2 regions of the Citrobacter sp. CFNIH10 genome follow, and region 1 is predicted to be linked to the other one. Evidence: predicted binding sites of a transcription regulator. Region 1 holds the regulator's gene; the other holds the start of a gene.
What was found. The regulator PhoB, encoded in region 1, activates phosphate uptake and scavenging genes when phosphate is short. The targets are predictions, from matches to a motif close to CTGTCATAAAACTGNCNNAT.

Region 1 (16,104 bases):
ACCACCAGCAGCACAAAGGCCAGCGTCATCGGCAGCATTTGCCAGAGGCGAAACGCGCCAAAGACGGTGAGATAGAGCGCACCTGTCGCCCCACCCTGCAAAATGAGAGCATAGATCGGCTGTTTATGCCGCAGACGCCAGCCTATCGCCAGCAGGACAATCGCAAACAGCGCCGCCGCAACCAGACGCAGCTCAAGCGGGAACAGGGAGTGCTCGACCGTATAGCGCAACAGGAAAGAGAGACCGAGGAAGAGAAGCAGGATCCCCAGCTTAGCCAGCGGATTGCCCTGCATAAACCAGCGCACCAGCGATGACACCACGCCGCCAAAAGCGGAGGGTTGCGCGGCGGCAACAGGGACGTCTCTTTCGACGATTTTCTCGGCGCTTGCCGTGTTCTGCGGCGTATACGAGCGCCAGGGGTTGACGTGAGCCGGTTTGGGTTCAGGTTCAGGTTCAGGTTCAGGCGCCGCCACCGGAATCGGAGCTGGGTCGCTCTCCATAACCGTCTCCGCAGGCTGAACCGGTGCCGCTGCCGTCGGTGTCATCGCAGGGGCAACAACGCCACGTTGTTCAAGCTCCTCTACCCGACGGCGTAAGCGGGCAAGCTCATCACGCGTCGTTGAACTTCGGCTGATGGCGACAATCGCCAGAACAGGCACCACGACCAGTGCGAAGAACAAAATGATGCAGCCGAGGATTAAAAGGTCGTCCATGTATTCACCTTCACTGTACGGGATCAACTAAGATTGACACAAATTGTTGCATTCGCGCTATCTCTGAAGGTGAAAATGCCGGATATGCCGTTAACGACACATCCGGCTGGCGCGTTAAAATGCGAAGCACGAACAGCCGAGCGCGCCCCAGAAGGCCCGATCGTCAGACACCGGGATCCCCGACTGGCGGGCAATATCATGCTGATGACCGTGTACGCCGCAGCTCCCGCAGCACTGGTGCATCTGCACCACGGCGCCTGCTTTCGCGGCGGCTGGCGGCGCCGCGCGATAGTGCCCCGGCACGTTCACCACCGGAGACCAGTCCGGGACGACCGGGATCGCTGGCGGCGCGAGCGGAGTAAACGGTCCGGCGGCATACACCACTTTGCCATCGACAATCGTCATCACCGACTCAATACCTTTGATCTCCTCTTCCGTGACGCTGAAATAGTCTTTTGACAGCACCACCAGGTCGGCCAGTTGATCTTTGACAATGCGCCCTTTTTTGCCTTGCTCGCTGGAAAACCACGCGCTCCCTGCCGTCCACAGTTCCAGCGCCACGTCGCGCGGTAAACGGTTGTTGTCGTCATACATCGCCGTACCGCCGACCGTGCGCCCGGAAACCAGCCAGTACAGCGCCGTCCATGGGTTATAGCTGGCGACGCGGGTGGCATCCGTTCCGAGCCCCACCGGCACCTCGGCGGCCAGCATTTTCGCCACTGGCGGTGTCTGTTTCACCGCTTCTTTCCCGTAGCGGTCGATAAAGTATTCGCCCTGGAAGGCCATACGATGCTGTACCGCAATGCCGCCGCCCAGTGCTTTCACGCGATCGATATTGCGCTCGCTGATGGTCTCGGCGTGGTCGAAGAACCAGTGCAGGCCATTGAACGGAATATCACGGTTCACTTTCTCGAACACATCCAGCATCCGGCTGATCGATTCATCGTAAGTGGCATGCAGACGGAACGGCCAGCGGTGCTCCACCAGGTGGCGCACCACGCGCTCCAGTTCATCCTCCATGCCTTGCGGTAAATCCGGGCGCGGTTGCAGGAAGTCTTCGAAATCCGCTGCGGAGAAGACCAGCATCTCCCCGGCTCCGTTCGCACGGTAGAAATCGGTCCCCTGGCCCGGCTTGAGCATATCGGTCCAGCGCTCAAAGTCTTCCAGTTCCTGCTTCGGTCGCTGCGTAAACAGGTTATAGGCAATGCGCACCGTCATCTGATTGTTGGCATGCAGTTGCTCAATGATCTCGTAATCTTCCGGGTAGTTCTGAAAACCGCCACCAGCGTCGATGGCGCTGGTCAGTCCGAGACGGTTCAGTTCACGCATAAACTGGCGGGTGGAGTTCACCTGCATCTCCAGCGGCAGTTTTGGCCCTTTCGCCAACGTCGAGTAAAGAATCATGGCGTTAGGTTTGGCGATAAGCATCCCGGTAGGGTTACCGTTACCATCACGGACGATCTCGCCGCCTGCCGGATCGGGTGTCGCTTTGGTGTATCCCACGGCTTTCAGCGCCGCGCGGTTTAACAGTGCACGATCGTACAGATGCAGCACGAAAACGGGAGTATCCGGCGCGGCGTCGTTAAGCTCTTCCAGCGTCGGCATCCGGCGTTCGGCAAACTGAAATTCACTCCAGCCGCCCACCACGCGAACCCACTGTGGCGACGGGGTTCGATCGGCCTGTTCTTTCAGCATACGCAGCGCATCGGCCAGCGAGGGTACTCCTTCCCAGCGCAGCTCCAGATTGTAATTCAGCCCACCGCGGATCAGATGCAGGTGGGAATCATTAAGCCCCGGAATCACAGTGTGACCTTTCAGATCAACCACCTGTGTACCGTCTGCGGCAAAACGCATCACCTGGTCGTGCGTTCCCGTGGCGAGAATTTTTCCGTCCTTGATCGCCACGGCTTCCGCCTGCGGGCTATGGCTGTCGAGGGTATGTATTTTTCCGTGGGTCAGAATCAATGAGGCAGTTTGAGACATAACGTTCTCCTGATAAGCCGATCAGGCTTTTTTTAGCCAGCCGGCAAACAGACGGGTTACGATGGGCATCCACAACCAGACCACCAGCGCAACCACACAGGCATCGTTAATCAGATGCAGTAACAGCGTTCCCTTCAGCGACGGCAATAGCATGCCGGTCAGCCACGGCACCAGATTAGTGCTGGGAAAAATAACCAGCAGAGTGATCAGGAACTGCTTCCAGCGCAGCGGTTGACGGACGTGTGGCGCGGGGGGCGTAAACCAGAATGCCGCTTCGGTGTGGATCTCGGTTTTATCGCCTTCCGCCAACAGCGGAGCGATCTCTTCGACCAGGAGCCGTCGCGTATCTGATTGCGTCCAGTTATAGAGATGCTCGAGCGTGTCGAAACGAATGATGATGCTCCACAGATTGTGCCCGTCCGTCGGGCGAATGACGTTCGCGCCAAGGTGTCCGGGAAATTCCGCCGCAACCGGCATAATTTTCCCCAGCCATTGTTCATATCGCGCCGCCTGATTGGGCTGCAAAGTATGCGTAATCACCAGCGTCACAGGTTTATTCTGCGCCATGTTGGGTTCCTTGCTGAAGGTTAATGGCGGGTTACCCCGCCATCAGACTGCTGACAAAGAAGGAAAAAGGTGGTTTTCCCTTCTTTGTGGTTATCAGCCGAGAATCAATGAATTGATTTTCCTGGTTTTTAATTCAGAATCAGGCCTTACGTTCCGGTGCGCCATGCACCATCGTGTAGGCATAATCCACGCCCATGCCGTAAGCGCCGCTGTGTTCACGAACCAGATCCATCACCGCGTCATAGGTCTCTTTGCGCGACCAGTCACGCTGGTACTCCAGCAGAACCTGCTGCCAGGTCACCGGTACGGCACCGGCCTGCACCATGCGATCAATCGCGCGCTCATGCGCATCAACAGAGGTACCGCCGGAGGTATCCGTCACCACATACACTTCGTAACCGGCTTCCAGCGCCATCAGTGCCGGGAAGGTCAGGCACACTTCAGTCCATAGCGCAGAGATAATCAGCTTTTTACGCCCGGTCGCCGCCACGGCTTTCACAAAGGCCGCGTCTTCCCAGGAGTTCATGGAAGTACGTTCGATAGGTTTCACATCCGGATGCACCGCCAGTAACTCAGGCCAGATGTAACCACTAAAACTTTTTGTTTCGACTGAAGTATAAATGACCGGCACATTAAATATTTTGCCTGCTTTCGCCAGTGCGACGGTATTATTTTTCAGCGTCTGGCGATCAATATTCGCAACCCCAAATGCCATTTGCGGCTGATGGTCAATAAAAATGAGCGTCGAGTTAGAGGGATTAATCAGTTCCCGAATAGACATAATATACTTCCTTAATCAATGAGTTAGAAATTGACGTCTGGTATCCGCCGTCAGCCATCAAATCCTGAATCAGAAAGCCTGTTTAGTATAGTTGGAAATTTCTAACGACTTATTAAAGAAAACTTACCAGCGTATGAAATAAGCCTTTTCCGGCGATATAGTCTGGCACCTTCAAAAAAATGCGGATCTTCCGTCTAATTTATTCACTGGTTTTGTTTATCGCTATTCGGTACAACAGTGAGGTTTACTTTCAGGGATATATTCAACCTATGCGCATTAATCTGGACGTTCTGCTTATCCTGGACGCTATCGACAAATACGGTACTTTTGCCGCCGCTGCCGAATCGTTGTTTAAGACGCCCGCGGCGCTCAGCTATATGATTCAGAAGCTGGAAAAAGACCTGAACATCGAGCTGCTTGACCGCTCCGGGCATCGGGCCAAATTCACCGACACCGGACTGATGATGCTGGAAAAGGGGCGTTTGTTGCTCAGTGCGGCAAAAGATCTGGAAAAGCAGGCGCTGCAACTGAGCTCCGGTTGGGAAAAAGAGCTGGTCATTGCGCTGGATGTTTCCTTCCCCTTTGAGGTGGTGTTACCTCTCATCGACGCCTTCCACGCGCTGAACAAACAAACGCTGCTTAAATTTTCGTATCACACGCTGGCAGGGTCATGGGAAGAGCTCACGCATAATGGCGCGGATATCATTCTTGGCGCGATTAACGAACCACCGACCTCTGCCGCGTGGTCCTACAAAATGTTAGGGACTCTGGATAATGTTTTTGTGGTGGCGCCCAATCATCCGCTGGCCGCACTCTCTGACAGACTGACGAATGAACAACTCTGCCTGCACCGCGCCATTGTCATCAGCGACAGCGCGCGTTTTTGCCATCCGCTGCAAACTAACCTGATGGAAGAACAGCCGCAAATCCATGTTGACGATTTTCACAGTAAAGTGGCGCTGCTGCGCGCCGGGATGGGCTGCGGTTTTCTCCCGCGGCATATCGCCAGCCCGTGGCTTGCCACGGGCGAACTGGTCGAAAAAAGCGTCATCTCTTTTCGCGAAAAAGATGTCGCCTATATGGCATGGCGCGATGGTAGCCACGGGCTGGCGCAGCAGTGGTGGCGGGAAACGCTGCTTGCCAGCCGCGACATCGCGCAGTTGTATCAGTGATTCAGCCAGAGGGTGGCGGAAATCGTCGGCAGCGACAGGACGTCCTCAACCAGCTGCCCTTTTCCTTCTTTACAACGCCATTCTGTTACGTTCAGCAGCGGTGACGCCGGGAGCACCACCTCACACGCCTCTCCGCGGTTAATGGCTACCAGCACGCGCTGCTGCTGGTAGACGCGCAAAAATACCACTACGTTGTCTTCCGCATAAACCACCTGGCACCCACCGTAGCGTAACGCCGGGATACTATGCCTCAGTTTCGCCATCCGCTGGTACAGGGCAAGCAATGTGACATCCTGTTTTTCCGCCTGCCAGGGAAACGTCTTGCGGCAGAACGGATCGTTATCGCCATCCAGTCCCACCTCATCGCCATAATAGATACAGGGCACGCCGGGCCAGCTAAACAGCCAGACTACCGCCAGCGGCAGGCGGGCGACATCGTTGCCCAGTAGCGACTTGAAACGGGCGGTATCATGACTGTCGAGCTGGTTGAACATCCTCAGTTGCTGCTGATGAGAGAGCCCGGCGCGATAGTTTTCCATCCACGCCATGCAGGTCTGCGCGTCAATCTGCTGAGGATCGTAAGAGATATCGGTATTGGCAAGAAACCCCCACAGCGGAAAGGTGAAGCCACGATAGTTCATCGCAGCATCTTCTGCATCCGCCTGCAGCCACTGTCGCGCGTCACCAAAGTGTTCGCCAAAGACGTAGGCTTCTGGTTGCGTTTCCTTCGCCGCCTGAACGATCCCGGCGACATGCTTAAGGTTGTTACGCGCGCCGCCCGCTTCACCCAGCATATGCACGACATCGAGCCGCCAGCCGTCCATGTTCCACGGCGCTTTCAGCCAGTGACGAACGATGCTGTCTTCGCCGCGATATATTTCGTTGACCAGACTTTCGGACTGATAATCCAGCTTCGGCAGACTGGCGTATCCCAGCCAGTCCAGCGCAACGCCGTCTGGCGAAAAGCTGTACCAGTCACGCCAGGGGGATTCTGGGTTATGGCACGCGCCGCCGGAGCCGCGCTGATAACGATCGAACCATGTATGAGAGTCGCCGCTGTGGTTAAACACGCCGTCCAGCACCAGCCGCATTCCCTGCTGCTGCGTTTTCTGCCGCAGACGCATTAACGCCTGATCGCCGCCAAACTGCGGATCAACATGACGATAATCTTCGGTGTCGTACTTATGCACGCTCGGCGCAGTAAACACAGGGTTCAGGTACAGCGCGGTGACGCCCAGTTTTTTCAGGTACGGCAGCTTTTCGCTGATACCGTCGAGGTCGCCGCCATAAAACGTGGAGCCGCCAGCCTGCGCGGTCACCGGTTCATCCCAGTCACGTAGCACAATCTCCTGCCCGGCGGCGTGATGGTAATAAACCTTATCCTGCTCTGCGTCGCGTGACGAACTGCGGGCAAAACGGTCAGGAAAGATTTGGTAGAAAACCTGATCGGCCACCCACTGCGGCCCGCTGTCCGGTGCATCTACGGCAAATTGCTCCAGACGAGCAGGCGGAAAACGGCTGAACCCAAGCGGTGTAAACCACAACTGGCGATCGATCCAGAGCAGTTTGAAGCTGTAGCGCCGACGCGGCTGCCCGCTGCGAAGATCAATCGCCGCACGCCAGGCGGTCACGCCCGGGAACGGCTGCGTGCGTAATTTATGCATCGCCAGCGCAATTTCTTCGTTGTCATTCTCCGCACGCAGCGTGACGCGCTGCGGCAGGTTCTCCCCCGTCAGCCAGAGCGTAATGGCCAGTTGGTCTTTGTTTTGCTTAACAAATGGGGCAACCGGTAGGTGCCAGGCGTTCAACATCACGTATCCCCTTTGATGAAAATGAGCACACCTTGCCATAGCGATTTACAGGATAACTCATCATCTGAAGGTTTATTGGGGGAGGAGTTCGGGGGAGGAGAAATGACCGGATGGCATTCACGCCACCCGGTACAATCTTACTGCGCTTGCGCCATCGGGCGATCGTGGCGACGCTTGAACATCCAGCCAATCATCAGCAGAACAATCCAGCCACAGCCCACGTACAGCGAGATGCGGGTGTCGGGATGATAGCCAATCAGTCCGATGATAAAGACGAGGAAAATCAGGCCTACAATGGTTGTTGCCACGCCACCCGGCACTTTAAACTTCAGCGCTTTCACCTCTTCCGGCGGCAGACGACGACGGAACGCGATTTGCGACAGCAGGATCATAATCCACACCCAGACCGTCGCGAAGGTCGCCAGCGACGCAATCACCAGGAAAACATTCTCCGGCATGATGTAGTTCAGATACACCGCAAACAGCAGAGCGATAGTCATCACCATCACCGTGACCCACGGGATCCCCCGACGCGAGGTTTTGGCGAACACTTTTGGCGCACTGCCCTGCTCCGCCATCCCGTGCAGCATACGACCGACGCCAAAGACGTCAGAGTTGATCGCCGACAGTGACGCCGTCAGCACCACAAAGTTAAGAATGCTGGCGGCAAAGGTAATACCGAGATGCTGGAAGGTCAGCACAAACGGGCTGCCATCGGTTCCCACCTGGTTCCACGGGTAGATAGACATAATGACAAACAGCGTCCCCACGTAGAACACCAGAATACGCATCGGCACCGAGTTAATCGCGCGCGGAATGGATTTCTCCGGGTCTTTCGCTTCGCCGGCAGTGATACCAATAATTTCAATACCGCCGTAGGCAAACATCACCATCTGCAACGACATCACCATCCCCAGCCAGCCGTTGCTGAAGAAGCCGCCGTTGCTCCACAGGTTATGGATCCCGGTCGGTTGTCCACCGTTGCCAATCCCCCAGATGATGATACCGAAACCAGCCACGATCATGATGATGATGGTGGCGACTTTAAAGAAGGAGAACCAGAATTCCAGTTCACCAAACACTTTCACGCTCATCAGGTTGATGGCACAGATGATCAGCACCACGCTGAGCACCCAGATCCAGTGCGGCACTGTCGGAAACCAGACGCCCATATAGATGCCGAATGCGGTCACGTCGGCAATGGCGACAATCAGGATTTCAAAACAGTAGGTCCAGCCGGTAATGTAACCGGCGAGCGGGCCGAGGTTTTCCTGCGCATAGCGCGAAAAGGAGCTGGCAGAAGGGTTGTGTACCGACATTTCACCCAACGCACGCATAATGATATAGGCCGCCACCCCGCCAATAATGTAGGCCAGCAGCACGCTTGGCCCGGCCATTTTAATGGCATCCGCAGAGCCATAAAACAGCCCGGTGCCAATGGCTGAGCCCAGGGCCATAAAGCGAATGTGTCGGGTGCTTAGCCCACGCTTCAGCTTGTTATTACTTTCCATCGATTCCTAACCCATCAACACAATAAAAAACCACGGGGCCAGTAATAGCCCCGTGGTTAAAACACTTTTCCGCAATCTTAGTGTGCGCTGGAGGTCACCTGTCGACCTGCTGCGCGATCCCAGACAACCGCCAGGACCACCATCACGACAGTGGGCATTAACCACGCCAGACCTTGTTCCGCCAGCGGTAAGCGCTGGGTCCAGGCTGGTAACACGTCGCCGATTGCCGATGCTTTAATACCATCAAGGATACCAAAAATCAGGCTGATAAACATTGCCGGAGCAATGACGCGGGTCGAATTATGCCACCATGAGCGGGTAAAACTTAATACAACCAGTGCGATACACGGCGGGTAGATCGCCGTCAGCACCGGAATAGAGATCTGAATCAGATGGCTGAGCCCCAGGTTGGACACCACCATTGAGAAGCCGCCAAGAATAAACACCAGTGTGCGGTAGGAGAGCGGCACATACTGAGCAAAGAATTCCGCACAAGCGCAGGTCAGGCCGACCGCCGTTACCAGACAGGCGATAAAGATCAGTGCCGCCAGCAGCAGGCTGCCCGCACCGCCAAAGGTGTGCTGAACATAGGCATGCAGGATCGCCGCGCCGTTCGCCGACTGATCGACCAGCGTAGCGCTGTCAGATCCGAGACGGAACAGTGCGAGGTACAGCAGCGTTAATCCGACACCCGCCATCAGGCCAGCCCAGACGGTGTAACGGGTCAGCAAACGCGCTTCGGTTACGCCGCGAGAACGCGCGGCGTTAACAATAACGATACCAAAGACCATCGCGCCCAGCGTGTCCATCGTCAGGTAGCCATTAACGAAACCATTGGAGAACGCGGCGGTCTGGTACGCTTCCATCGCATGGCTGATCGGACCGGCAGGCCAGATGATGGCCGCAACGGAGAGCACAATCAGCGCCAGAATCTTCAGCGGCGCCAGGAAGTTACCCACGGTATCCAGCAGTTTGCCCGGATAGAGCGAGACCAGAATGACAATGGAAAAATAGACCACGCTGTAGATAAACAGTGGCATAGCCGAATCGCCGGTCAGCGGGGCGATCCCCACTTCAAAAGAAACCGTCGCGGTGCGCGGCGTGGCGAATAACGGCCCGACGGCCAGATAGCAGACAGTCGCCAACAAAACGCCAGCGACTTTACCGATAGGGGTACTCAGACTATCAACACCACCACCGACTTTCGCCAGCGCGATAACGGTCAACACCGGTAGCCCAACAGCGGTGATCAGAAAACCGAATGCCGCCATCCAGACGTTTTCGCCTGCCTGCAAACCAACCATTGGAGGAAAGATGATGTTCCCTGCGCCGACGAACAGCGCAAAAGTCATAAAGCCCAGCGCAATAATATCGCGCGATTTTAACTGATGGGTCATAAAGCTTACGGCCTGTGGATGTGGTGTTGATTAAATTAACGTAGTGTCTTTCCCAGCGGGAAGAAACAGCGGTTTTTTTAAGCTATTCCAGAGGGATATCTCCCATAACCTGGAAAGCAGAGAATAGTTTTTCGATTTACCGCCTGAATACAGTCAGTCTGACAGCATCTGGGGCGCAATTTAAACGCTTATAACGTTTTAAAGCAAGGAGGGATCCAAAAACCGGAAGATTATAGTGATATCAAATCTCATACCAGTGTAAAACACCATACTACAGAAAAAGTCATGGCTTATCATGCGAACAAAAAACAACCAGACGTTGATAAATTCAGCAGACTTATCTTAGCCGCAAAGAAAATAAGCCAGCATTGGCTGGCTTATGGAAAGAAAACCTTACGATTGCACTTTAAGCACTTTTTTTGGCAATTAATCGTTCCGGCAGCACAAAACTAAAGCGCGTCCCTTTACCCAGTTGACTGTCGATCATCAGGCGACTTTCATGATGATTCACCGCGTGTTTGACGATAGCCAGCCCCAGTCCACTGCCGCCCGTTTGCCGCGAACGCGCTTTATCAACGCGATAAAATCGCTCCGTTAACCGCGGGATATGTTCCGGCGCAATGCCCGGTCCGTTATCCTCCACGCTAAACTCCGCGCCGTGCGGTACCGTCTGCCAGCGGACGGTGATATGGGTTCCCGCTGGCGTATGGTTCACCGCGTTATACACCAGGTTGGACATCGCGCTACGCAGTTGTTCTTCATTCCCCAGCACTTTCAGCTGGTTATCCACCTCAAAGCTAAAAGTGTGCTTCTGCTGACTGAGCGTCTGCGCCTCGCGTTCGACCATGCGCAATATCATCGGCACATCGACCTGTTCATTGAGCAAAAGCGTCGGTGCGGCTTCAATTTTCGACAGCGTGAGCAACTGTTTTACCAGTCCTTCCATGCGCGAGGTCTGGTCGCGCATCGTTAACAGCGCTTTTTCGCGCGTTGCCCCTTCCAGCGTCTGCTCGTGCATCATTTCAAGATAGCCCTGCAACACCGTAAGCGGGGTACGCAGCTCGTGGCTCACGTTGGCGAAGAAATTACGTCTTGCGCCTTCGAGCTGGTGCATCTGGGTCATGTCGCGCGCCACCATCAGCAGTTGCTTATCGGTATACGGCATAACGCGAATTTCCAGATGTCGCCCAGTATTAAGCACCAGATTCAGCGGCCGACTGAAGTCCCGCTGCTTGAGGTACTGCGTAAACTCCGGGTAGCGCAGCAGGTTAAGGATGTTCTGTCCGCTATCGTCCGGCCAGCGTAAGCCCAGCACCTGTTGCGCCAGACCGTTACACCAGAAGATCCCCCCCTCTTCGGTGGTCAATACCACCGCATCGGGCAGCGACTCCGCCCCGCTGCGAAAGCGTTTAATCAGATTGCCCAGCTCGCGACGACGCTTTTTATTGCGCAGTTGCATCTGATGCAAACCGTACAGCAGCGGTTCCCAACTGCCTCGTCCCGGCGGCGGCGTCATGCTTCTGTCGACCCACAGCCACCATGAGAGACGTAATAAATTCCAGAAATGCCAGATAAGCAGTCCTGTTACCGATGCCAGTAAAAACCACGGCAGGTAACCAAAAAATGCACTTAGGATGAAGGCCGGGATACAGCAAAGTATCAGCTCCAGCACCAACCTTTTCCATGACAGCCGTTCCAGCACGGGTCACTCTCCCTTCAGAGCCAGGCTCTTGTTCTTGCCTTTCAGAAACGGGTCGAAAAACGATACCCTGTCCCGCGAACCGTCTGCACCATCCGATCGTGGCCGCTGGCTTCCAGCGCCTTACGCAGACGGCGAATATGCACATCAACCGTGCGATCCTCAACGTAGACATTGGTGCCCCAGACGTGATTCAGCAGTTGTTCACGGCTGTAAACCCGCTCGGGATGCGTCATAAAGAAATGCAGGAGTTTAAATTCTGTCGGCCCCATGTCGAGTGGGTTGTCGCCGGTCATCACGCGGTGCGATGTGGGATCCAGGCTTAACCCCTGCATCTCGATGACCTCTTCCACCGCCATCGGCGAGATCCTACGCATCACCGCTTTGATACGGGCAACCAGCTCTTTCGGCGAGAACGGTTTGGTAATGTAATCATCCGCGCCAGTTTCCAGGCCGCGTACGCGATCCTCTTCTTCCCCTCTGGCGGTCAACATCATGACCGGAATATCCCGGGTCATCGCTTCACGCTTGAGGTGTTTAATAAACTGTAGACCAGAACCGCCGGGCAACATCCAGTCAAGGAGGATCAAATCCGGCCAGGGTTCATTAAGCTGGTTCACCGCACTGTCATAATCTTCAGCTTCAACGGGTTGAAAGCCATTTTGCTCAAGCACGAAACAGACCATTTCGCGAATTGGAGCTTCATCTTCTACGACCAGAATACGTCTCGCCATGATTTGCCCTGTTATATAAGTTGCTTATCATCATCTGTCTTAATGCGGCGCCATTATGCGTCAGTTTTATGACAGATTTATGAAAATGTATGCTGACGTTAACCTTAGGTTGTTGATTTATGACACCCGAGAAACGAGATATTACAGCTCCCGAATGGTTATAATCCCCTTTATGCTTTTTTGCCATGGAACCGTTATGCGCATCCTTCACACCTCTGACTGGCATCTGGGACAAAATTTCTACAGTAAAAGCCGTGCCGCTGAACATCAGGCTTTTCTTGACTGGCTGCTGGAAACGGCGGTTAAGCAGCAGGTGGACGCGATCATCGTGGCAGGCGATATCTTCGATACCGGCTCACCACCAAGCTATGCCCGCGAGCTCTATAACCGTTTTGTGGTCAACCTACAGCAAACGGGCTGTCATCTGGTGGTATTAGCGGGAAACCATGATTCCGTCGCCACGCTGAATGAATCCCGTGAGATTCTGGCGTTTCTCAATACCACGGTAGTGGCCAGCGCCGGTCACGCGCCGCAACTCCTGCATCGTCGCGACGGTCAGCCCGGCGCGGTGCTGTGCCCGGTGCCGTTTTTACGCCCGCGCGACATTGTCAGCAGTCAGGCGGGACTCTCCGGTCAGGAAAAACAGCAGCATCTGCTGGGTGCCATCACCGACTATTATCAGCAGCAATACGAGGCCGCCTGCGCGTTACGTGGCGATCTCGCCCTGCCGATTATCGCCACCGGCCACCTGACCACCGTTGGCGCCAGCAAAAGTGACGCTGTGCGTGACATTTATATTGGTACGCTGGATGCTTTCCCGGCGCAGAACTTCCCGCCTGCCGATTATATCGCGCTGGGCCACATCCACCGGGCGCAGAAAATTGGCGGTACGGAGCACATCCGCTACTGCGGCTCGCCCATCGCGCTGAGCTTTGACGAATGCGGCAAAAGCAAGTACGTGCATCGGGTGGACTTCCAGGACGGCGCGTTAGCCGGCGTTGAGGAACTCATCGTTCCGGTTACGCAACCGCTGGCAATATTAAAAGGCGATTTCGCCGCCATTACCGAACAGCTGGAGCAGTGGCGTGACAGCCCTCCGGCCCCCCCGGTCTGGCTGGATATCGAAATCACCACCGATGAATACCTGCATGATATGCAGCGGAAAATTCAGACGCTGACGGAAACGCTGCCCGTTGAGGTACTGTTAGTCCGACGCAGTCGGGAGCAGCGCGAACGCATGTTGTGTAACGAACGCCAGGAAACGCTGAGCGAGCTGAGCGTGGATGAGGTATTTACTCGCCGTCTGGCGCTGGAAGAACTTGAGCCGCCGCAGTGCGAACGCCTGACAGCACTTTTTCACCGCACACTACAGACACTGTCCGGGGAGCATGAGGCATGAAGATTCTCAGTCTGCGCCTGAAAAACCTCAATTCGCTGAAAGGGGAATGGAAGATCGATTTCACGGTGGAGCCCTTTGCCAGCAATGGCCTGTTTGCCATTACCGGGCCTACGGGGGCGGGTAAAACCACTCTGCTCGACGCGATTTGCCTGGCGCTGTACCACGAGACGCCACGCCTGAATACCGTGTCGCAATCGCAGAACGATCTGATGTCCCGCGATACGGCGGAATGTCTGGCGGAAGTGGAGTTTGAAGTCAAAGGCGAAGCGTATCGTGCGTTCTGGAGCCAGAACCGGGCGCGCAACCAGCCCGACGGTAATTTACAGGTTCCGCGCGTTGAACTGGCGCGCTGTGCCGACGGGAAAATCCTTGCCGACAAAGTGAAAGACAAACTGGAGATGACGGCGGAACTGACCGGTCTGGATTATGGTCGATTTACCCGTTCGATGCTGCTCTCGCAGGGGCAGTTCGCCGCCTTCCTCAACGCGAAGCCGAAAGAGCGTGCGGAACTGCTGGAAGAGCTGACCGGCACGGAAATTTACGGCCAGATCTCTGCCCAGGTGTTTGAACAGCACAAAACCGCACGCACCGAACTGGAAAAATTACAGGCGCAAGCCAACGGCGTCGCGCTGTTAGCCCCCGAGGCGTTGCAGACGCTGACAGAAAGTTTGCAGACACTCACTGACGAAGAAAAACAGCTGGTCGCCCAGCAGCAGACTGGACAGCAGCAGTTGAACTGGCTGACGCGACAGCACGAACTGCAGACCGACGCGAACCAGCGTCAGCAGATGCTGCAGGTTGCCCAGGAAGCGCTGGAAAACGCCCAGCCACAGCTGGCAACGCTCAGCCTCGCACAGCCTGCCAGAGCGTTGCGACCATTGTGGGAGCGCATTCAGGAACAATCCGCTACCGTCTCCCGTACTCGCCAGCAGATTAACGAAGTAAATACTCGCTTACAGAGTAGATTCACGCTTCGCAACCACATCCGACGCCAGGCAGAGCAACAGTCCACCGCCCTGCTCGCTACGCAACAGACGCTGAGCGAGTGGCTAAACGAACACGATCGCTTTCGCCTATGGAACAACGAGTCAGGAGGATGGCGCGCCCTTTTTGCTCAGCAGGCCAGCGATAACGTTCAGCTGGCAAAATGGCAGCAACAGCAGGTCAACGATAGCCGCAAGCTGGAATCGCTGCCGCCAGTGACGCTCAATCTGACGGCAGAGGAAGTCGCAGCGGCGCTGGTGCAACATGCGCAACAGCGTCCTCTGCGCCAGCAACTGCTTTCGCTCCATGGTCAGATTGTTCCCCGACTGACGCGTTTGAGTCAGCTTCAGGCGACGATAACGCATAACAAACAGGAACTGGCCCGACTCAATACCCTGCTGGAGGCAAAGCGCCAGCAGTATAAAGATAAATATCAGCAGTATCAGGATGTTAAAACACTCTGTGAGCAAGAGGCGCGGATCAAAGATCTGGAAAGCCAGCGTGCGCAGTTGCAGTCCGGCCAGCCCTGCCCGCTTTGCGGTTCCACCACCCATCCTGCTGTCGCGGCATATCAGGCACTCGAACCTGGTGTTAATCAGGCGCGACGCGATGCGCTGGAAAAAGAAGTCAAAATGCTGGCCGACGAAGGCGCCACCCTGCGTGGACAGTCCGAGGCAGTCAACCAGCAGCTACAGCGTGACGAAAGCGAAGCGCAGACGCTGGCTAAAGATGAGCAAGCGCTCACTCAACAGTGGCAAACAACGATCGCCGCACTGAACCTCACGTTACAGCCGCAGGATGATATTCAGCCCTGGCTGACGGCGCAGGACGAACACGAGCAGCAACTCTACCAGTTGAGCCAGCGCCATGACCTACAGGCGCAAATTACCGCCCATGCACAGCAGGTGGCGCAGTTCCGCCAGCAAATCGACCAGCGCCAGGCGACGCTGGCAGCACAGTTAAGCCGCTATACGTTGTCACTTCCTGAGGAAGGCAGCGAGGAGGCATGGTTAGATGCGCGCGCGGCAGAGGCACAAACATGGCAACAGCGGCAGACGGAGTTGACGGCGATACAGGCGCGCATCGCGCAGCTCACCCCGCTACTCGAAACGCTGCCCGCCGTTGATACCGACGCTGAAGATGATGCAAGCGTGACGCTGGAAAACTGGCGTCAGGTTCATGACGAATGCGTGTCGCTGCGCAGTCAATTGCAGACATTACAGCAGCAGGAGAAACAGGAAACTCAGCGCGCTGCCGATGCGCAGGCGCAGTTCGATGCCGCGCTGTCGCACAGTTTGTTTGCCGATCAGGCAGCATTTCTTGCCGCGCTGCAGGATGACGAGGCGGTCACGC
Region 2 (16,104 bases), 2.2 Mb from region 1:
AAGAGTATTTTGGCAACGTCCGGCGATGGTCGATTTTCAGCGCGTAATCGAGCAACTGGCGCACCGGTTTCAGTGATGTTGCCGTGTTGACCACCGGCGCGAACGGGGTGGAAACACTGCCCATCAGGTCGGTGTGGCTTAAGATAAAGTTACGCAGCGACGGGGTGGAGGTGTCATATTTTGCCCGCGCGCGCTGAATGATATCGCCGATTTTGACGTCAGACGGGCAGGCCACTTCGCAGCGTTTGCAGTTAATGCAATATTTCAGCGCGTCGTCGTACAGCGCGCCATCTTTCAGACGCAGGCGCTCGCCGTCGGGACCGGCCTGTTTGGGGCCCGGGTAACCTGGATTCACACGGCTGACCGGACAGGCGGTAGTACAGACCGTGCATTTGATGCAACTTTCAAAACTCGTATCGCTCATTGCTCACCTCCTGCACGTGCTGCAATGTGATGGGCGGCATGTAACGCGGTGACTGCGCAGACGCCGCCTCCGCATCCCTGGACAATGGGGTCGAATCCGCCGAGAACCGAGCCAATCGCATAGAGGTTGTCTACGGTTTGTCCGGCCAACGACGGGCGCAGCGCCTCATCAGTGGTGACGCCAAACTGTTGCCAGGGTTGCGCGTCAAAGAAATCGCGTTGATACCATTCGGCGCGGGTCGCCGTTTGCTGAACATCCAGTCCCAGAATCGGTTCGCGGATCCCTTCACGTTCGGCAAGCAGGCCGCTGCTAAAGAAACTCCCGCTGGCAAGCACCGCGAAACGCGGGCGTAGCGGAATGTCCGCGTGGTTCCGCGTCCAGATTTCGCTCACTACGCCATTTTTGCAGGTGACTTTCTTCACCTCATCGCCTGGCATCCAGATCCCGCCCTGACGGACGAACTGACGCTGCAACTGGTTATGCAGACGGATCCCCAGCACCGATGGCGGTAGCGTAGGCAGTAGCATCAGCGAGCATGGCAGACGCTCGTTGAGCCAGCGCCAGAGGCGGTCATCCGCCAGACCAAAGCAGGCGGGCATGATGATCATTTCGCAGGTTTTTGCGATCGGCAACAGCGCGTCATACAACAAGGGCCATTTATCTTCGTTATCCAGAAAACGCGCAATATTCACCGCCCGAAATTCGGTGGCGTTGTCACGCAACACGTCCAGTTCCGGCAGGTCGATTTCGGCGGTTTCAACCGTCAGATCGTGTTGACGTAAAGAGGCCGCCGCCAGGTGCGCCTGAAAATCGAGTAAGCCGCTAATGCCCACCACACAGAGGCGTTTTGCCGCCAGCGGCCAGACAGGGACTTCCGGTGAACTGAGCCAGGTCGAACGCAGTGTGCCGAGCGGGGTGACCCGCTGATGTGACTGCCGAACCTCGCCTTGCAAATGCGCGCCGGAGGCTTCCAGCAGCGCCTGTGTCTGTTCAGCGAGTGTCAGAGCGCGTTGCGTACCCAGCGTGGCGTAGGGATGTGTTGGGGCCTGTTCGCGCAGGGCGTCCAGACCGGCAGTGATGTCATTCACTGGTTGCCCGTCCGGTAGCGCGCTGAGCAGATCCAGCGAGCCGGAAGAGAAGTGCAGCGCGCTCTGACCGCGAGTGACCACCGCACAGCGTAATCCGCTCTTTTGCAACTGCAGTCCGCACAGCAGTCCGGCGAGACCGCCGCCCATAATGACCGTATCAAATCTCATCGCGAGGCTCCTTTTCCAGACCACATAATCCCTGGTATACCCAGCGGGTAAATTCGCTTTCGCGCAGGGCATCACCCCAGGCGATCGGTTGTACGCCTTTCCAGCGTTCGTTGAGGAAGTCTGACAACTGGGTAATGGACTGCGCAGCGGTGGTGATGTTAAAGCGTTGCAGCAACCCGGCGGCACGGCAGGCGCAGAGCTCGCCCTGACAGGTACCCATCCCCACGCGGGTGCGACGACGGAGATCAAGCAGGCTGTTGACGTTTAAATTTTCGACAGCGTACTGCACTTCACCCGCGGTGACGGCTTCACATTCACAGACCAGACTGCGGTGCTGACGACCATGACTCAGCCATGCTGGCGTACGGTCGCCGTGGCGATACACCGCGGAGCCTCGCAGTGGGGCTGGCAGAGAGATCACGCGCTTCAGCGTGCTTTCCGTGGGTTCCTGCGAGCCCGGTAGCAGCGTGTCTGCAGTGATGCAAGGACGCGTGTTACCCAGTTTCCGACAGACCGCGTCGGTGGCCCATTCCGCCATTAGACGATAAGTCATCAGTTTGCCGCCGGTAATCGTGATAAACCCGTCCAGGCCGTCGCGTTTCGCGTGATCGAACAGCACAATGCCGCGACTGACGTTACGACCGCTGGGATCGTCATCGCTTGCCACCAGTGGACGCACCCCGGAGTAGGCGCGCAGAATGCGCGTTTTCGCCATGATCGGCGCCAGCTTTTCACCTTCGCGCAGCAGAATATCGACCTCATCGGCGGTGACGCGGTTGCTGTCGATATCATTGTAATCAATGTGGGTTGAGGTGGTGCCAATCAGCGAAATGGTATCGCCGGGTACCAGAATATCGGCGTCGGAAGGCTTGCGGCAGCGGTTAATGACGTGTTGGTTGATGCGGTGGTCCATAATGAGCAGCGACCCTTTCGCCGGGAACATGCGGATACTCAAATCGGCATATTCCGCGATCCGCTGTCCCCAGATCCCGGCGGCGTTCACCACCACCGGCGCATGCAGCGTTTGCGTTTCGCCATTGAGATGGTTGCGCACATGGACACCGCTAACGGTCGCGCCTTCACGGATCAACCCCGTCACTTCGTGGGCGGTCAGGATAATGGCACCGTGCTCTTTCGCATCAAGCATGTTGGCTGCAGTCAGGCGGAACGGATCGACCGTTCCGTCCGGCACTTTGACCGCGCCGATCAGCTGTGGGTTCACCGACGGTTCGATAATCCGCGCCTGTTGCGGATCGATCGCTTCTGCCCGAATGCCCGCTTCTTCACAGGCACGGATAAAGGTGGCCTGAAAGGAAAGCTCATCTTCGGGCAGGGTAATAAACAGACCGTCCGTCGGCTCAACGCAGTGGCGGGCGATACGTTTCAGAATTTGGTTTTCGCTGATGCATTCGCGGGCAGATTCGGCGTCAGTCACCGCATAACGCGCGCCGCTGTGCAGCAGCCCGTGGTTACGACCGGTCGCTCCGGTCGCAATATCATGACGCTCGACTAAAATAACACGGAGTCCACGCAGCGCGCAGTCGCGGGCAATCCCTGCGCCAGTGGCACCACCCCCAATGATAATCACGTCACTGGTTTGCGAGTCGCGAGTTTTCATTGTTTTCCCTCACAGTTCGTTTTTTATCATTTAGCCACATAAAAAGCATGATTTGTTTGATTTCGCGCATATTCGCTCATAATTCGAAAATGAAACGTGATTTCGTGCGCCTTTCTGAACATTCATCATAAATCTGTAACAATATGTGCTGTAATTCACATTCACGGCATGTATCTTTGCATAAGATCGCGACCAACACTGGAAGCAGCGGGGGTTGCGTGTACCACCTGCGGTGTTTACTACTTATAAAAGACGGGCCACGGAGGCTACATTATGTTGAGTATTTTTAAACCAGCGGCGCATAAAGCTCGCTTGCCTGCAGCGGAGCGCATAAAGCTCGCTTGCCTGCAGCGGAGATCGATCCGACATACCGCCGGCTTCGCTGGCAAATATTCCTGGGGATATTCTTTGGCTATGCCGCGTACTATCTGGTGCGCAAGAACTTTGCCCTTGCAATGCCTTACCTGGTCGAGCAGGGGTTTTCACGCGGTGATTTAGGTTTTGCCTTGTCGGGGATCTCTATTGCCTACGGATTTTCGAAATTCATCATGGGGTCGGTTTCGGATCGCTCGAATCCGCGCGTTTTCCTGCCTGCCGGTCTGATTCTGGCCGCGGCAGTGATGCTGTTCATGGGCTTTGTACCGTGGGCGACATCGAGCATTGCTATTATGTTCGTGCTGTTGTTCCTCTGCGGATGGTTCCAGGGAATGGGCTGGCCGCCGTGCGGACGCACCATGGTGCACTGGTGGTCGCAGAAGGAACGTGGCGGGATTGTCTCCGTCTGGAACTGTGCGCATAACGTCGGTGGCGGGATTCCTCCGCTGCTGTTCCTGCTCGGGATGGCCTGGTTTAACGACTGGAAAGCTGCCCTGTATATGCCAGCGTTCGGCGCCATTCTGGTGGCTATTTTCGCTTTCGCGCTGATGCGTGATACGCCGCAATCCTGTGGCCTGCCGCCCATCGAAGAGTACAAAAACGACTATCCGGACGACTACAACGAGAAAGCGGAAGAAGAGCTGACCGCGAAGCAGATCTTCATGCAGTACGTTCTGCCGAATAAACTGTTGTGGTACATCGCGATTGCGAACGTGTTCGTTTATCTGCTGCGTTACGGCATTCTCGACTGGTCTCCAACCTATCTGAAAGAAGTGAAGCACTTTGCGCTGGATAAATCCTCCTGGGCCTACTTCTTCTATGAATATGCAGGGATCCCTGGCACGCTGCTGTGCGGCTGGATGTCGGACAAAGTGTTCCGTGGTAACCGTGGCGCGACCGGTGTGTTCTTTATGACCCTGGTGACGATCGCTACCATCGTTTACTGGATGAACCCGGCAGGTAACCCGACCGTCGATATGGTTTGTATGATTGTGATCGGCTTCCTGATTTACGGTCCGGTGATGCTGATTGGTTTGCATGCGCTGGAACTGGCACCGAAAAAAGCCGCAGGGACGGCAGCGGGCTTTACCGGCCTGTTTGGTTACCTCGGCGGTTCCGTGGCGGCCAGCGCCATCGTCGGCTACACCGTGGACTTCTTCGGCTGGGACGGCGGTTTCATGGTGATGATCGGCGGCAGCATTCTGGCGGTGATTCTGTTGATTGTGGTGATGATCGGCGAAAAACGCCACCATGCTGAGATGCAACTGAAACGCAACGGGGGCTAAGTGAATGAAAAAAACACTGAAAAACCTGAGCCTGACGCTGATGATGGCGGGCGCGGTAATGGGAAGTCATGCCCTGGCCGCCAGCAACACGGATAAAGTTGTGATTGCCCACCGTGGCGCGAGCGGCTACCTACCGGAACATACGCTGCCCGCGAAAGCAATGGCCTACGCGCAGGGGGCGGATTATCTGGAACAGGATCTGGTGATGACCAAAGACGACCAACTGGTCGTCCTGCATGACCACTATCTTGATCGCGTGACGGATGTCGCCGAGCGTTTTCCGGATCGTGCACGCAAAGACGGTCGTTATTACGCCATCGACTTTACGCTGGACGAAATCAAATCTCTGAAATTTACCGAAGGGTTTGATCTGGAAAATGGCAAGAAGGTGCAAACCTATCCTGGGCGTTTCCCGATGGGTAAATCGGATTTCCGCGTGCATACCTTTGCTGAAGAGATCGAGTTTGTTCAGGGACTGAACCATTCTACCGGCAAGAACATCGGTATCTATCCGGAGATCAAAGCGCCGTGGTTCCATCATCAGGAAGGGAAGGACATTGCGACGAAGACTCTGGAAGTGCTGAAACAGTACGGTTACAGCGACAAGCAGGACAAAGTCTATCTGCAAAGTTTTGATGTAGCAGAACTCAAGCGCATCAAAAATGAGCTGGAACCTAAAATGGGGATGGATCTGAACCTGGTGCAGTTGATTGCCTATACCGACTGGAATGAAACCCAGGAGAAGCAGCCGGACGGCAGTTGGGTCAATTACAACTACGACTGGATGTTCAAACCCGGGGCGATGAAACAGGTGGCGGAATATGCGGACGGCATCGGTCCGGATTACCACATGCTGATTGACGAGAAGTCGACGAAAGGCAATATCGTCCTGACAGATATGGTGAAAGAGGCCCACCAGAATAAGATGGCGGTTCATCCTTATACGGTGCGCGCCGATCAGTTGCCGGAGTACACGACGGATGTGAATCAGCTGTACGACATCCTCTACAACAAAGCGGGCGTGGACGGGCTGTTCACCGACTTCCCCGACAAAGCGGTGATGTTCTTACGTAAAGAGTAACAACCGCGTTATCCCTCTCCACTGCACCCCAAAGGCGGGCAACCGCTGAGTAAGGTGCAGTTTTTTTATCTCTTTTCCTGCCGGTTTAATGCAAAAAAGCACACGTCAGATCAAGAAGTCCGTAGCCGATCATGAATTTCTTAAGATTTCCTTAAGAAGAAGATTTATATTTGTTCGATAAATAATTTATGTCGTTACTGTAACGGATGGTCAGAATGGCGCAGGCAGCAGTGCAGGATGAGTTTGAGAGCTGGTGGGCAACGGAAGGCGATTGGGTCGAAGAACCGAATTATCGACGCAAAGGGATGAGCGGTGTGCAATGCATCGAACGTGACGGGAAGAAATTGTATGTGAAGCGGATGACACAACACCTGTTTCACTCGGTACGCTATCCTTTCGGACGTCCGACGATTGTGCGCGAAATCGAGGTGATCAACGAACTGGCCCGAGCGGGCGTTATCGTGCCGAAAATTGTCTATGGCAACGCGACAAAAGTTAACGGTGAGTGGCGTGCGCTGCTGATCACCGAAGATATGAAAGGTTTTGTGAGCATCGAGGAGTGGTATAAACAGCATGCAGTGACGCCGTATCCTGATGAGGTGCGTGATGCAATGCTAAACGCGGTCGCGCTGGCCTTTAAAAAGATGCACAGCGTCAATCGTCAGCACGGCTGCTGCTACGTAAGACATATCTATGTGAAAACGGAAGGGACGGTTGAAGCCGGGTTTTTAGATCTGGAAAAAAGCCGTCGTCGTTTGCGCCGCCATAAAGCGGCGCACCATGACTTCTCTCAGCTTGAGAAGTACCTGAGTCCCATCCCGAAAGCGGACTGGGAACAGGTGAAAGCGTATTACTACGCGCTGTAACGCGCGCTACATCTCAATTTCGATGTCGCCTTTTGCCCTGCAACAGCAGGGCAAAATTTCGCCGGGCTGAATGAATGCTAACGGCTCAGCGATCCAGTCCACTTGACCTGCAACCAGACGGCAGCGGCAAGAGCCGCAATAGCCTTCGCGGCACTGATATTCCACTTCAACGTTGTGCGATTCAAGCGCGGCGAGCAGGGAAGGGTGTTCATCCTGGCACAGCAACTGTGTGCCAGTGATGCGCAGTGTGACGCGTCCCATCAGAGCTGGAAGTTACTCAGATCGTCGGTATCGACTTCAGAGTCGATCTGCCCGACCAGATAAGAACTCACTTCCACTTCCTGCGGGGCCACCTGAACGTTATCGGACACCAGCCAGGTGTTGATCCACGGGATCGGATTGGAACGGGTCTGGAACGGCAGATCCAGACCGACCGCCTGCATACGAATGTTGGTGATGTATTCGACGTACTGGCACAGAATGTCTTTGTTCAGGCCGATCATTGAACCGTCGCGGAACAGATAGTCTGCCCACTCTTTTTCCTGCAGGGCGGCCTGCACAAACAGGTCATAGCACTCCTGCTTACACTCTTCGGCAATTTCCGCCATTTCCGGATCGTCAACGCCGCTGCGCAACAGGTTCAGCATGTGCTGAGTGCCAGTCAAGTGCAGCGCTTCGTCACGGGCAATCAGGCGAATGATTTTAGCGTTGCCTTCCATCAGTTCACGCTCGGCGAAAGCGAATGAGCAGGCGAAGCTGACGTAGAAGCGGATTGCTTCCAGCGCGTTGACGCTCATCAGGCACAGATACAGTTTTTTCTTCAGCGCACGCAGGTTCACGGTGACGGTTTTGCCGTTCACGGTGTGCGTCCCTTCGCCCAGCAGGTGCCAGTAGCTGGTCATCTCAATCAGCTCATCGTAATAGCTGGAAATGCCTTCCGCACGTTTCTGGATCTGCTCGTTGGTGACGATGTCATCAAACACAATAGCCGGATCGTTAACGATATTACGAATGATATGGGTGTAAGAGCGCGAGTGAATGGTCTCGGAGAAGGCCCAGGTTTCGACCCAGGTTTCCAGTTCCGGAATGGAGATCAGCGGCAGCAGTGCCACGTTCGGGCTACGCCCCTGAATAGAATCCAGCAGCGTCTGGTACTTCAGATTGCTGATAAAAATGTGTTTTTCATGCTCTGGCAGCGCTTGGTAGTCGATGCGGTCGCGTGAAACGTCAACCTCTTCAGGACGCCAGAAGAAGGAGAGTTGTTTTTCGATCAGCTTTTCGAAGATGTCATATTTTTGCTGATCGTAGCGGGCCACGTTAACCGGCTGACCAAAAAACATCGGCTCCAGCAGTTGATCGTTTTTCGTCTGTGAAAATGTGGTGTATGCCATTGAAGTGAGTCCTGTCAGCTGTGTAATGCCGGATGGCGCTTCGCTTATCCGGCCTACAACATCCGATTGATTTTGTAGGCCGGATGAGGCTTTTCGCCGCCATCCGGCAACAGATTAAATCTTACATGCGCCGCTTTCGCAGCCATCGTCCTGAATGGATGGCACCAGATCGTCCTGGGCATCTTCCGCGCCGTCGCGGGTGTTCTGATAATACAGCGTTTTGACCCCGAACTTATAGGCGGTGAGCAGGTCTTTGAGCAACTGCTGCATCGGCACTTTTCCGGACGGGAAGCGCGACGGATCGTAGTTGGTGTTGGCTGAAATCGACTGATCGATAAACTTCTGCATAATCCCGACCAGTTGCAGATAACCATCATTCCCCGGCATTTCCCACAGCAGCTCATAGGCGTTGCCCAGGTGCTCGTAGTCCGGCACCACCTGACGCAGGATACCGTCTTTCGACGCTTTAATGCTGACGTAACCGCGCGGCGGCTCAATACCGTTAGTGGCGTTCGAGATCTGCGAAGAGGTCTCGGACGGCATCAGGGCAGAGAGCGTTGAGTTACGCAGACCGTGGGTCTTGATGGACTCACGAAGCGCTTCCCAGTCATGATGCAGCGGTTCACTGGTGATGGCATCCAGATCTTTCTTGTAAGTATCGATCGGCAGAATGCCCTGTGCGTAGGTGGTTTCGTTAAACCATGGGCAGGCGCCTTGTTCAATCGCCAGTTCGTTAGAGGCCTTCAGCAGATAGTACTGAATGGCTTCAAACGTTTTGTGCGTCAGGTTGTTGGCGCTGCCGTCGGAGTAACGTACGCCGTGCTTCGCCAGATAGTAAGCGTAGTTAATCACGCCAATACCCAGCGTACGACGCCCCATCGCACCACGTTTGGCGGCCGGGATCGGGTAGTCCTGATAATCTAACAGCGCATCAAGGGCACGAACGGCCAGTACCGCCAGCTCTTCCAGTTCCTCGAGGCTGTTGATTGCTCCCAGGTTGAACGCGGAGAGCGTACACAAGGCGATTTCACCGTTTTCGTCGTTCACATCCATCAGCGGTTTGGTTGGCAGCGCGATTTCCAGACACAGGTTGGACTGGCGCACCGGCGCGACCTGCGGATCGAACGGGCTATGGGTGTTGCAGTGGTCAACGTTCTGAATATAGATACGCCCCGTAGAGGCGCGTTCCTGCATCATCAGCGAGAACAGTTCAACGGCTTTGACACGCTGTTTGCGGATGCTGTCGTCTTTCTCATATTTCGTGTACAGACGCTCGAACTCGTCCTGATCGGCGAAGAACGCATCATACAGGCCAGGGACGTCGGACGGGCTGAACAGGGTAATGTCTTCCCCTTTCAGCAGACGGGTGTACATCAGTTTGTTGATTTGTACGCCGTAGTCCATGTGACGCACGCGGTTGCCTTCCACGCCACGGTTGTTTTTCAATACCAGCAGGCTTTCCACTTCCAGATGCCACATCGGGTAGAACAGCGTGGCCGCACCACCGCGTACACCGCCCTGAGAGCAGGATTTCACGGCGGTCTGGAAGTGCTTGTAGAACGGGATACAGCCGGTGTGGAACGCTTCGCCGCCGCGAATCGGGCTGCCCAGCGCACGGATACGACCGGCGTTGATACCGATACCAGCACGCTGGGAAACGTATTTCACAATCGCGCTGGAGGTGGCGTTGATCGAGTCCAGGCTGTCGCCGCACTCGATCAGCACGCAAGAGCTGAACTGACGCGTCGGGGTACGAACGCCGGACATGATCGGCGTCGGCAGAGAAATTTTGAACGTCGACACCGCGTCATAAAAACGTTTGACGTATTCCAGACGGGTTTCGCGCGGGTAATTCGAGAACAGGCAGGCTGCTACCAGAATATAGAGGAACTGGGCGCTTTCGTAGATCTCACCGGTGACACGGTTTTGTACCAGATATTTCCCTTCCAGCTGCTTAACGGCGGCGTAGGAGAAGGTCATATCACGGTCGTGTACGATGAACGAGTCCATCTGCTTGAACTCTTCTTCCGTGTAGTCTTCCAGCAGATGATTGTCGTATTTGCCCATTTCAACCATTTTCACCACATGGTCAAACAGTTTCGGCGGTTCAAATTCGCCGTAGGCTTTTTTACGCAGATGGAAAATCGCCAGACGCGCAGCCAGATACTGATAATCCGGCGCATCGCGGGAGATCAGGTCCGCCGCCGCTTTAATGATCGTTTCATGGATATCGGAGGTCTTGATACCGTCATAAAACTGGATGTGGGAGCGCAGTTCGACCTGAGAGATCGATACGTTATTCAGTCCTTCTGCCGCCCAATCCAGAACCCGATGGATTTTGTCGAGATTGATGCGCTCTGTACTACCATCACGCTTTGTCACCAGCAGACTCTGATTCATGTGGTTTTTTACCTGTCCGTGAAAGAAAAAATATCCCCTGCATTATCCACAATGCCACCTTGTGACTAACTCTGTGGATAAATACTATATGTAGGGGTTGAGTGTTAAAGTAAACGCTATATGGTGAGTATTCTAGTAGGGATTCTTTTCAGCACAAGAGTTGATTTTGAGGTTAAATTGAGGTTGCAAAAGGGTAAGAAAGGCTAAGTGCACGTCGCATAAGGCCTGGCGGGGATGTCAATAATTCATAAAAAAAATAGATAATTTGATCGAGTGCTGATTTCTTCAACGAAGGTGTAGAAAGTTCTCATGATCTGGCGCAATTTTTGTAAGCCGGATGGCGACAGTAATGTTGTATCCGGCCTACAGGCACATCTTTGTAGGCCTGATAAGCGAAGCGCCATCAGGCAGGGGGCTTATTCCGCTTTTGCGGTGGTATGCACCATATAGTTCACATCAACGCCAGGGCCAAGCTTGAAGGTGTTGGTGATAGGGTTGTAGTGCAACCCGGTCATATGGCGCTCCTGCAAGACCGTCTGATCCACCCAACCTAGCAGCTCCGCAGGTTTAATAAATTTCTTCACATCATGGGTCCCTTTCGGCACCATGCGTAAAATATATTCCGCACCGACAACCGCCATCAGCCAGGATTTGCCATTACGGTTGAGCGTTGAGAAGAACACCTCGCCGCCGGGTTTCACCAGTTGTGCGCAGGCGCGAACCACCGATTGCGGATCGGGCACATGTTCCAGCATCTCCATACAGGTTACCACGTCATACTGATGGGCATGTTTTGCCGCGTGCTCTTCCACGGTTTCCTGCACGTAATCCACCTGAATACCACTTTCCAGCGCATGCAGTTTTGCTACCTGCAAGGGCTCAAACCCCATGTCCAGACCGGTCACTGTGGCGCCTTCACGCGCCATGCTCTCTGCCAGAATGCCGCCGCCGCAGCCGACGTCGAGCACCTTTTTACCAAACAGGCCGCCTGAGCGTTCAGCAATATAACCCAGCCGCAGCGGGTTAATGCGATGCAACGGCTTAAATTCGCCTTCCAGATCCCACCAGCGCGACGCAACTGCTTCAAACTTGGCAATTTCTTCATGGTCAACGTTGTGGTTTACCGGTGGTTTTACGGCATTCATCGGGGCTTTTACTCCTTATAGGGCTAGTGACAGGAGTATATCAGTCCACGCGGGTGAATAAAGCTTATTGGTTTACCTCAATCTCTGTGGTTGTGTTATAATTTGCGACCTTTGAATCCGGGATACAGTAGAGGGATAGCGGTTAGATGAGCGACCTTGCGAGAGAAATTACACCGGTCAACATTGAGGAAGAGCTGAAGAACTCTTATCTGGATTATGCGATGTCGGTCATTGTTGGCCGTGCGCTGCCGGATGTCCGAGATGGCCTGAAGCCGGTACACCGTCGCGTACTTTACGCCATGAACGTATTGGGCAATGACTGGAACAAAGCCTATAAGAAATCAGCCCGTGTCGTTGGTGACGTAATCGGTAAATACCACCCGCATGGCGACTTTGCGGTATACGACACCATTGTCCGTATGGCTCAGCCGTTTTCGCTGCGATATATGCTGGTGGATGGCCAGGGGAACTTCGGTTCCATCGATGGCGATTCCGCGGCGGCGATGCGTTATACGGAAATCCGTCTGGCGAAGATTGCCCATGAGTTAATGGCCGATCTGGAAAAAGAGACGGTTGATTTTGTCGACAACTATGACGGCACGGAAAAAATCCCTGACGTTATGCCGACCAAAATCCCGAACCTGTTGGTAAACGGTTCGTCCGGTATCGCAGTAGGGATGGCGACCAACATCCCGCCACACAACCTGACGGAAGTGGTTAACGGCTGCCTGGCGTATATCGACAATGAAGACATCAGCATTGAAGGGCTGATGGAATACATCCCGGGTCCGGACTTCCCGACGGCGGCGATCATCAACGGTCGTCGCGGTATTGAAGAAGCCTATCGTACCGGTCGCGGTAAAGTGTACATCCGTGCCCGCGCGGAAGTGGAAGTAGACGCGAAAACCGGTCGTGAAACCATTATCGTGCATGAAATTCCGTATCAGGTGAACAAAGCGCGCCTGATCGAGAAAATCGCGGAACTGGTAAAAGACAAACGCGTTGAAGGCATCAGCGCGCTGCGTGACGAGTCTGACAAAGACGGTATGCGCATCGTGATTGAAGTTAAGCGCGACGCGGTCGGGGAAGTGGTACTGAACAACCTCTACTCCCAGACTCAACTGCAGGTCTCTTTCGGTATCAACATGGTGGCACTGCACCATGGTCAGCCGAAGATCATGAACCTGAAAGACATCATTTCAGCGTTTGTGCGCCACCGCCGTGAAGTGGTGACTCGTCGTACCATTTTCGAACTGCGTAAAGCCCGCGATCGTGCGCATATCCTTGAAGCACTGGCGATTGCGCTGGCGAACATCGACCCGATCATTGAGCTGATTCGTCGCGCGCCGACCCCGTCGGAAGCGAAAGCCGCATTGATCGCACGTCCGTGGGATCTGGGCAACGTGGCTGCGATGCTGGAACGTGCTGGTGACGACGCTGCGCGTCCGGAATGGCTGGAGCCAGAATTCGGCGTGCGTGACGGTCAGTACTACCTGACAGAACAGCAGGCCCAGGCGATTCTGGATCTGCGTTTGCAGAAACTGACCGGCCTTGAGCATGAAAAACTGCTCGATGAATACAAAGAGCTGCTGGAACAGATCGCGGAACTGCTGCACATTCTGGGCAGCGCCGATCGCCTGATGGAAGTGATTCGCGAAGAGCTGGAGCTGATCCGCGATCAGTTTGGCGATGAGCGTCGTACCGAAATCACCGCGAATAGCGCTGATATCAATATCGAAGATCTTATCAACCAGGAAGATGTGGTTGTGACCCTGTCTCATCAGGGCTACGTGAAGTATCAGCCGCTGACCGACTACGAAGCACAACGTCGTGGTGGGAAAGGCAAATCGGCTGCACGTATTAAAGAAGAAGACTTTATTGACCGTCTGCTGGTGGCCAACACCCATGACACGATCCTCTGCTTCTCCAGCCGGGGCCGTCTGTACTGGATGAAGGTTTATCAACTGCCAGAAGCGAGCCGTGGTGCGCGTGGCCGTCCGATCGTCAACCTGCTGCCGCTGGAAGCCGACGAACGTATTACCGCTATCCTGCCGGTTCGTGAGTACGAAGAGGGCGTGAACGTCTTTATGGCGACCGCCAGCGGTACGGTGAAGAAAACCGCGCTGACCGAATTCAGCCGCCCGCGTTCTGCCGGTATCATTGCGGTGAACCTGAACGATGGCGACGAACTGATTGGCGTGGATCTGACCTCCGGTTCTGACGAAGTCATGCTGTTCTCGGCGGCGGGCAAAGTGGTGCGCTTTAAAGAGGACGCCGTCCGTGCGATGGGCCGTACTGCGACTGGCGTACGAGGCATCAAGCTGGCGGGCGAAGACAAAGTCGTCTCCCTGATTATTCCACGTGGTGAAGGCGCGATCCTGACCGTGACGCAAAATGGTTACGGTAAGCGTACGGCGGCGGAAGAGTATCCGACCAAGTCCCGTGCGACGCAGGGCGTTATCTCTATCAAAGTGACCGAGCGCAACGGTTCTGTTGTTGGCGCGGTGCAGGTTGATGATTGCGACCAGATCATGATGATCACCGATGCCGGTACGCTGGTGCGTACTCGCGTGTCGGAAATCAGCGTGGTAGGACGTAATACTCAGGGCGTGATCCTCATCCGTACGGCGGAAGATGAAAACGTGGTGGGTCTGCAGCGTGTGGCTGAGCCGGTGGATGACGAAGAACTCGACTCCATCGACGGTAGCGCGGCGGAAGGGGATGATGATATCGCCCCGGAAGCGGAAACCGACGACGATGTCGCTGATGACGCTGACGAGTAATCGGCGAGTTTAACGACTGCACAAAAGGGAGGCGCTGCCTCCCTTTTTTTCGTCCTGAATTCACCATTTCCCCTTGCCAAAAGGTCCTGTCCGGTGACTTTTTCCTTCATGTATAAAAATACAAAATAAAATGAATAATTATAACTCTGTGAAGGTGCTCACTGTTTGTGCAGCCATTTCCCGTTAACTTTCCTGTTACCAAACCGCGATATTTACGAGCCCTTACTGCCAGGAGAACTGAAAAATTATTAAATAACATCATCTGAATTCTTAAAGACAAAAGCGTTGGCTGCCTTCATCTGTCAATACACTTCTGACGGATGAATATACTTATACCTACACGTTGGGAGTTAACTATGATAGTTGAAATAGCAGAAGGCTTTATCCATCTTTTCCAGAGCGCAGGTAAGATATTCTCCGGGATGATCGTCAGTACCATTCCGATGCTGATAACCTTAATTTTGACCGTTAATTTTATTATGAAATTAATTGGCCAACAGCGAATGGAAAAAGTCGCCACCCTGATGGGGAAGTCAAAAATATTAACCTATGGAATTTTGCCGAGTTTTGCCTGGTTCTTTCTTAGCAGTCCGGGTGCGCTGACGATGGGTAAATTTCTGCCCGAACGTTGTAAACCCGCTTATCAGGATGCGCTGGGCAGCACCGTACACCCGCTGACCTCTCTGTTCCCACACATTGTGCCATCTGAACTCTTTATCTGGCTGGGCGTCGCCGCTGGCCTGACGCGACTCGATCTACCGGTTGCCGACCTGGCATTACGCTATATCGCTGCGGGTATTCTACTCGGTTTTATCCGTGGTTTTCTGACGGAATATATCTTCACCCGGCTGGAGAAACGCGAACTTAATCAGGAATAAGGGAAAACAATGAAAGTACTATTTTCGGCTGACGTCGTAAAGGCTGGAAGAAAAGTGGAAGAGGGACTGCTTAATGGCATGTTGATTACCTTTAATGACCATGCTCCGGAAGATTATCTCGATTATGTCCTGGTCATTAAGAATATTGTTTGTGATGTTACCCCATTACAAAAAACAATGGATTATGTTCTGCAGATTAATAATCAGACCTGGAATATAACCTGCTGGGGAGAGGCCGCATGGCAAAATTTATGCGAGTTAGGTCATGTGACAGTGGTATTTGACGGGGCTGAAAAGCCAATAGCCTATGGTTCATTACACGTTAACAGTCATTGTTCTCCATCCGTAAATGAATTGATTGGCCCATTGACAATAATGAGGAAAACCAATGAAAACCGTACTGATTAAAAAAGGTCATTCAGGGATTGGCGATGACATGTATTTATCTCGCGATACCCGCATGGTCATCCTGTCGCTTACCGGCAAAACCATTGATCCGGTCGCGAAAAAACTGGGTGAAATGCTGGAAATGACCGTGGTTAACGGCTTTGACGCCATGCCGGATGATAAGAAAATCCTTTGTGTGGTCATCAACTGTGGC

Region 2: the regulator PhoB is predicted to act here: its motif matches at 3,421-3,440, upstream of glpT (glycerol-3-phosphate transporter).

Annotation. Positions count from the first base shown of each region.
Region 1 covers NZ_CP026216.1:2,505,709-2,521,812, reverse strand. The annotation lists gene C2U53_RS15570 (DUF2339 domain-containing protein) at 1-713, opposite strand, end outside; gene C2U53_RS15565 (amidohydrolase) at 828-2,696, opposite strand; gene C2U53_RS15560 (antibiotic biosynthesis monooxygenase) at 2,718-3,263, opposite strand; gene C2U53_RS15555 (hydrolase) at 3,403-4,044, opposite strand; gene C2U53_RS15550 (LysR family transcriptional regulator) at 4,314-5,216, shown strand; gene malZ (maltodextrin glucosidase) at 5,210-7,027, opposite strand; gene proY (proline-specific permease ProY) at 7,165-8,538, opposite strand; gene brnQ (branched-chain amino acid transporter carrier protein BrnQ) at 8,616-9,935, opposite strand; gene phoR (phosphate regulon sensor histidine kinase PhoR) at 10,342-11,637, opposite strand; gene phoB (phosphate response regulator transcription factor PhoB) at 11,679-12,368, opposite strand; gene sbcD (exonuclease subunit SbcD) at 12,565-13,767, shown strand; gene sbcC (exonuclease subunit SbcC) at 13,764-16,104, shown strand, end outside.
Region 2 covers NZ_CP026216.1:4,732,028-4,748,131, reverse strand. The annotation lists gene glpC (anaerobic glycerol-3-phosphate dehydrogenase subunit GlpC) at 1-424, opposite strand, end outside; gene glpB (glycerol-3-phosphate dehydrogenase subunit GlpB) at 421-1,680, opposite strand; gene glpA (anaerobic glycerol-3-phosphate dehydrogenase subunit A) at 1,670-3,298, opposite strand; gene glpT (glycerol-3-phosphate transporter) at 3,640-4,959, shown strand; gene glpQ (glycerophosphodiester phosphodiesterase) at 4,964-6,040, shown strand; gene inaA (lipopolysaccharide kinase InaA) at 6,256-6,906, shown strand; gene yfaE (ferredoxin-like diferric-tyrosyl radical cofactor maintenance protein YfaE) at 6,913-7,167, opposite strand; gene nrdB (class Ia ribonucleoside-diphosphate reductase subunit beta) at 7,167-8,297, opposite strand; gene nrdA (class 1a ribonucleoside-diphosphate reductase subunit alpha) at 8,412-10,697, opposite strand; gene ubiG (bifunctional 2-polyprenyl-6-hydroxyphenol methylase/3-demethylubiquinol 3-O-methyltransferase UbiG) at 11,114-11,842, opposite strand; gene gyrA (DNA topoisomerase (ATP-hydrolyzing) subunit A) at 11,989-14,625, shown strand; gene C2U53_RS27160 (PTS glucitol/sorbitol transporter subunit IIC) at 14,982-15,503, shown strand; gene C2U53_RS27155 (PTS glucitol/sorbitol transporter subunit IIA) at 15,513-15,911, shown strand; gene C2U53_RS27150 (PTS glucitol/sorbitol transporter subunit IIB) at 15,892-16,104, shown strand, end outside.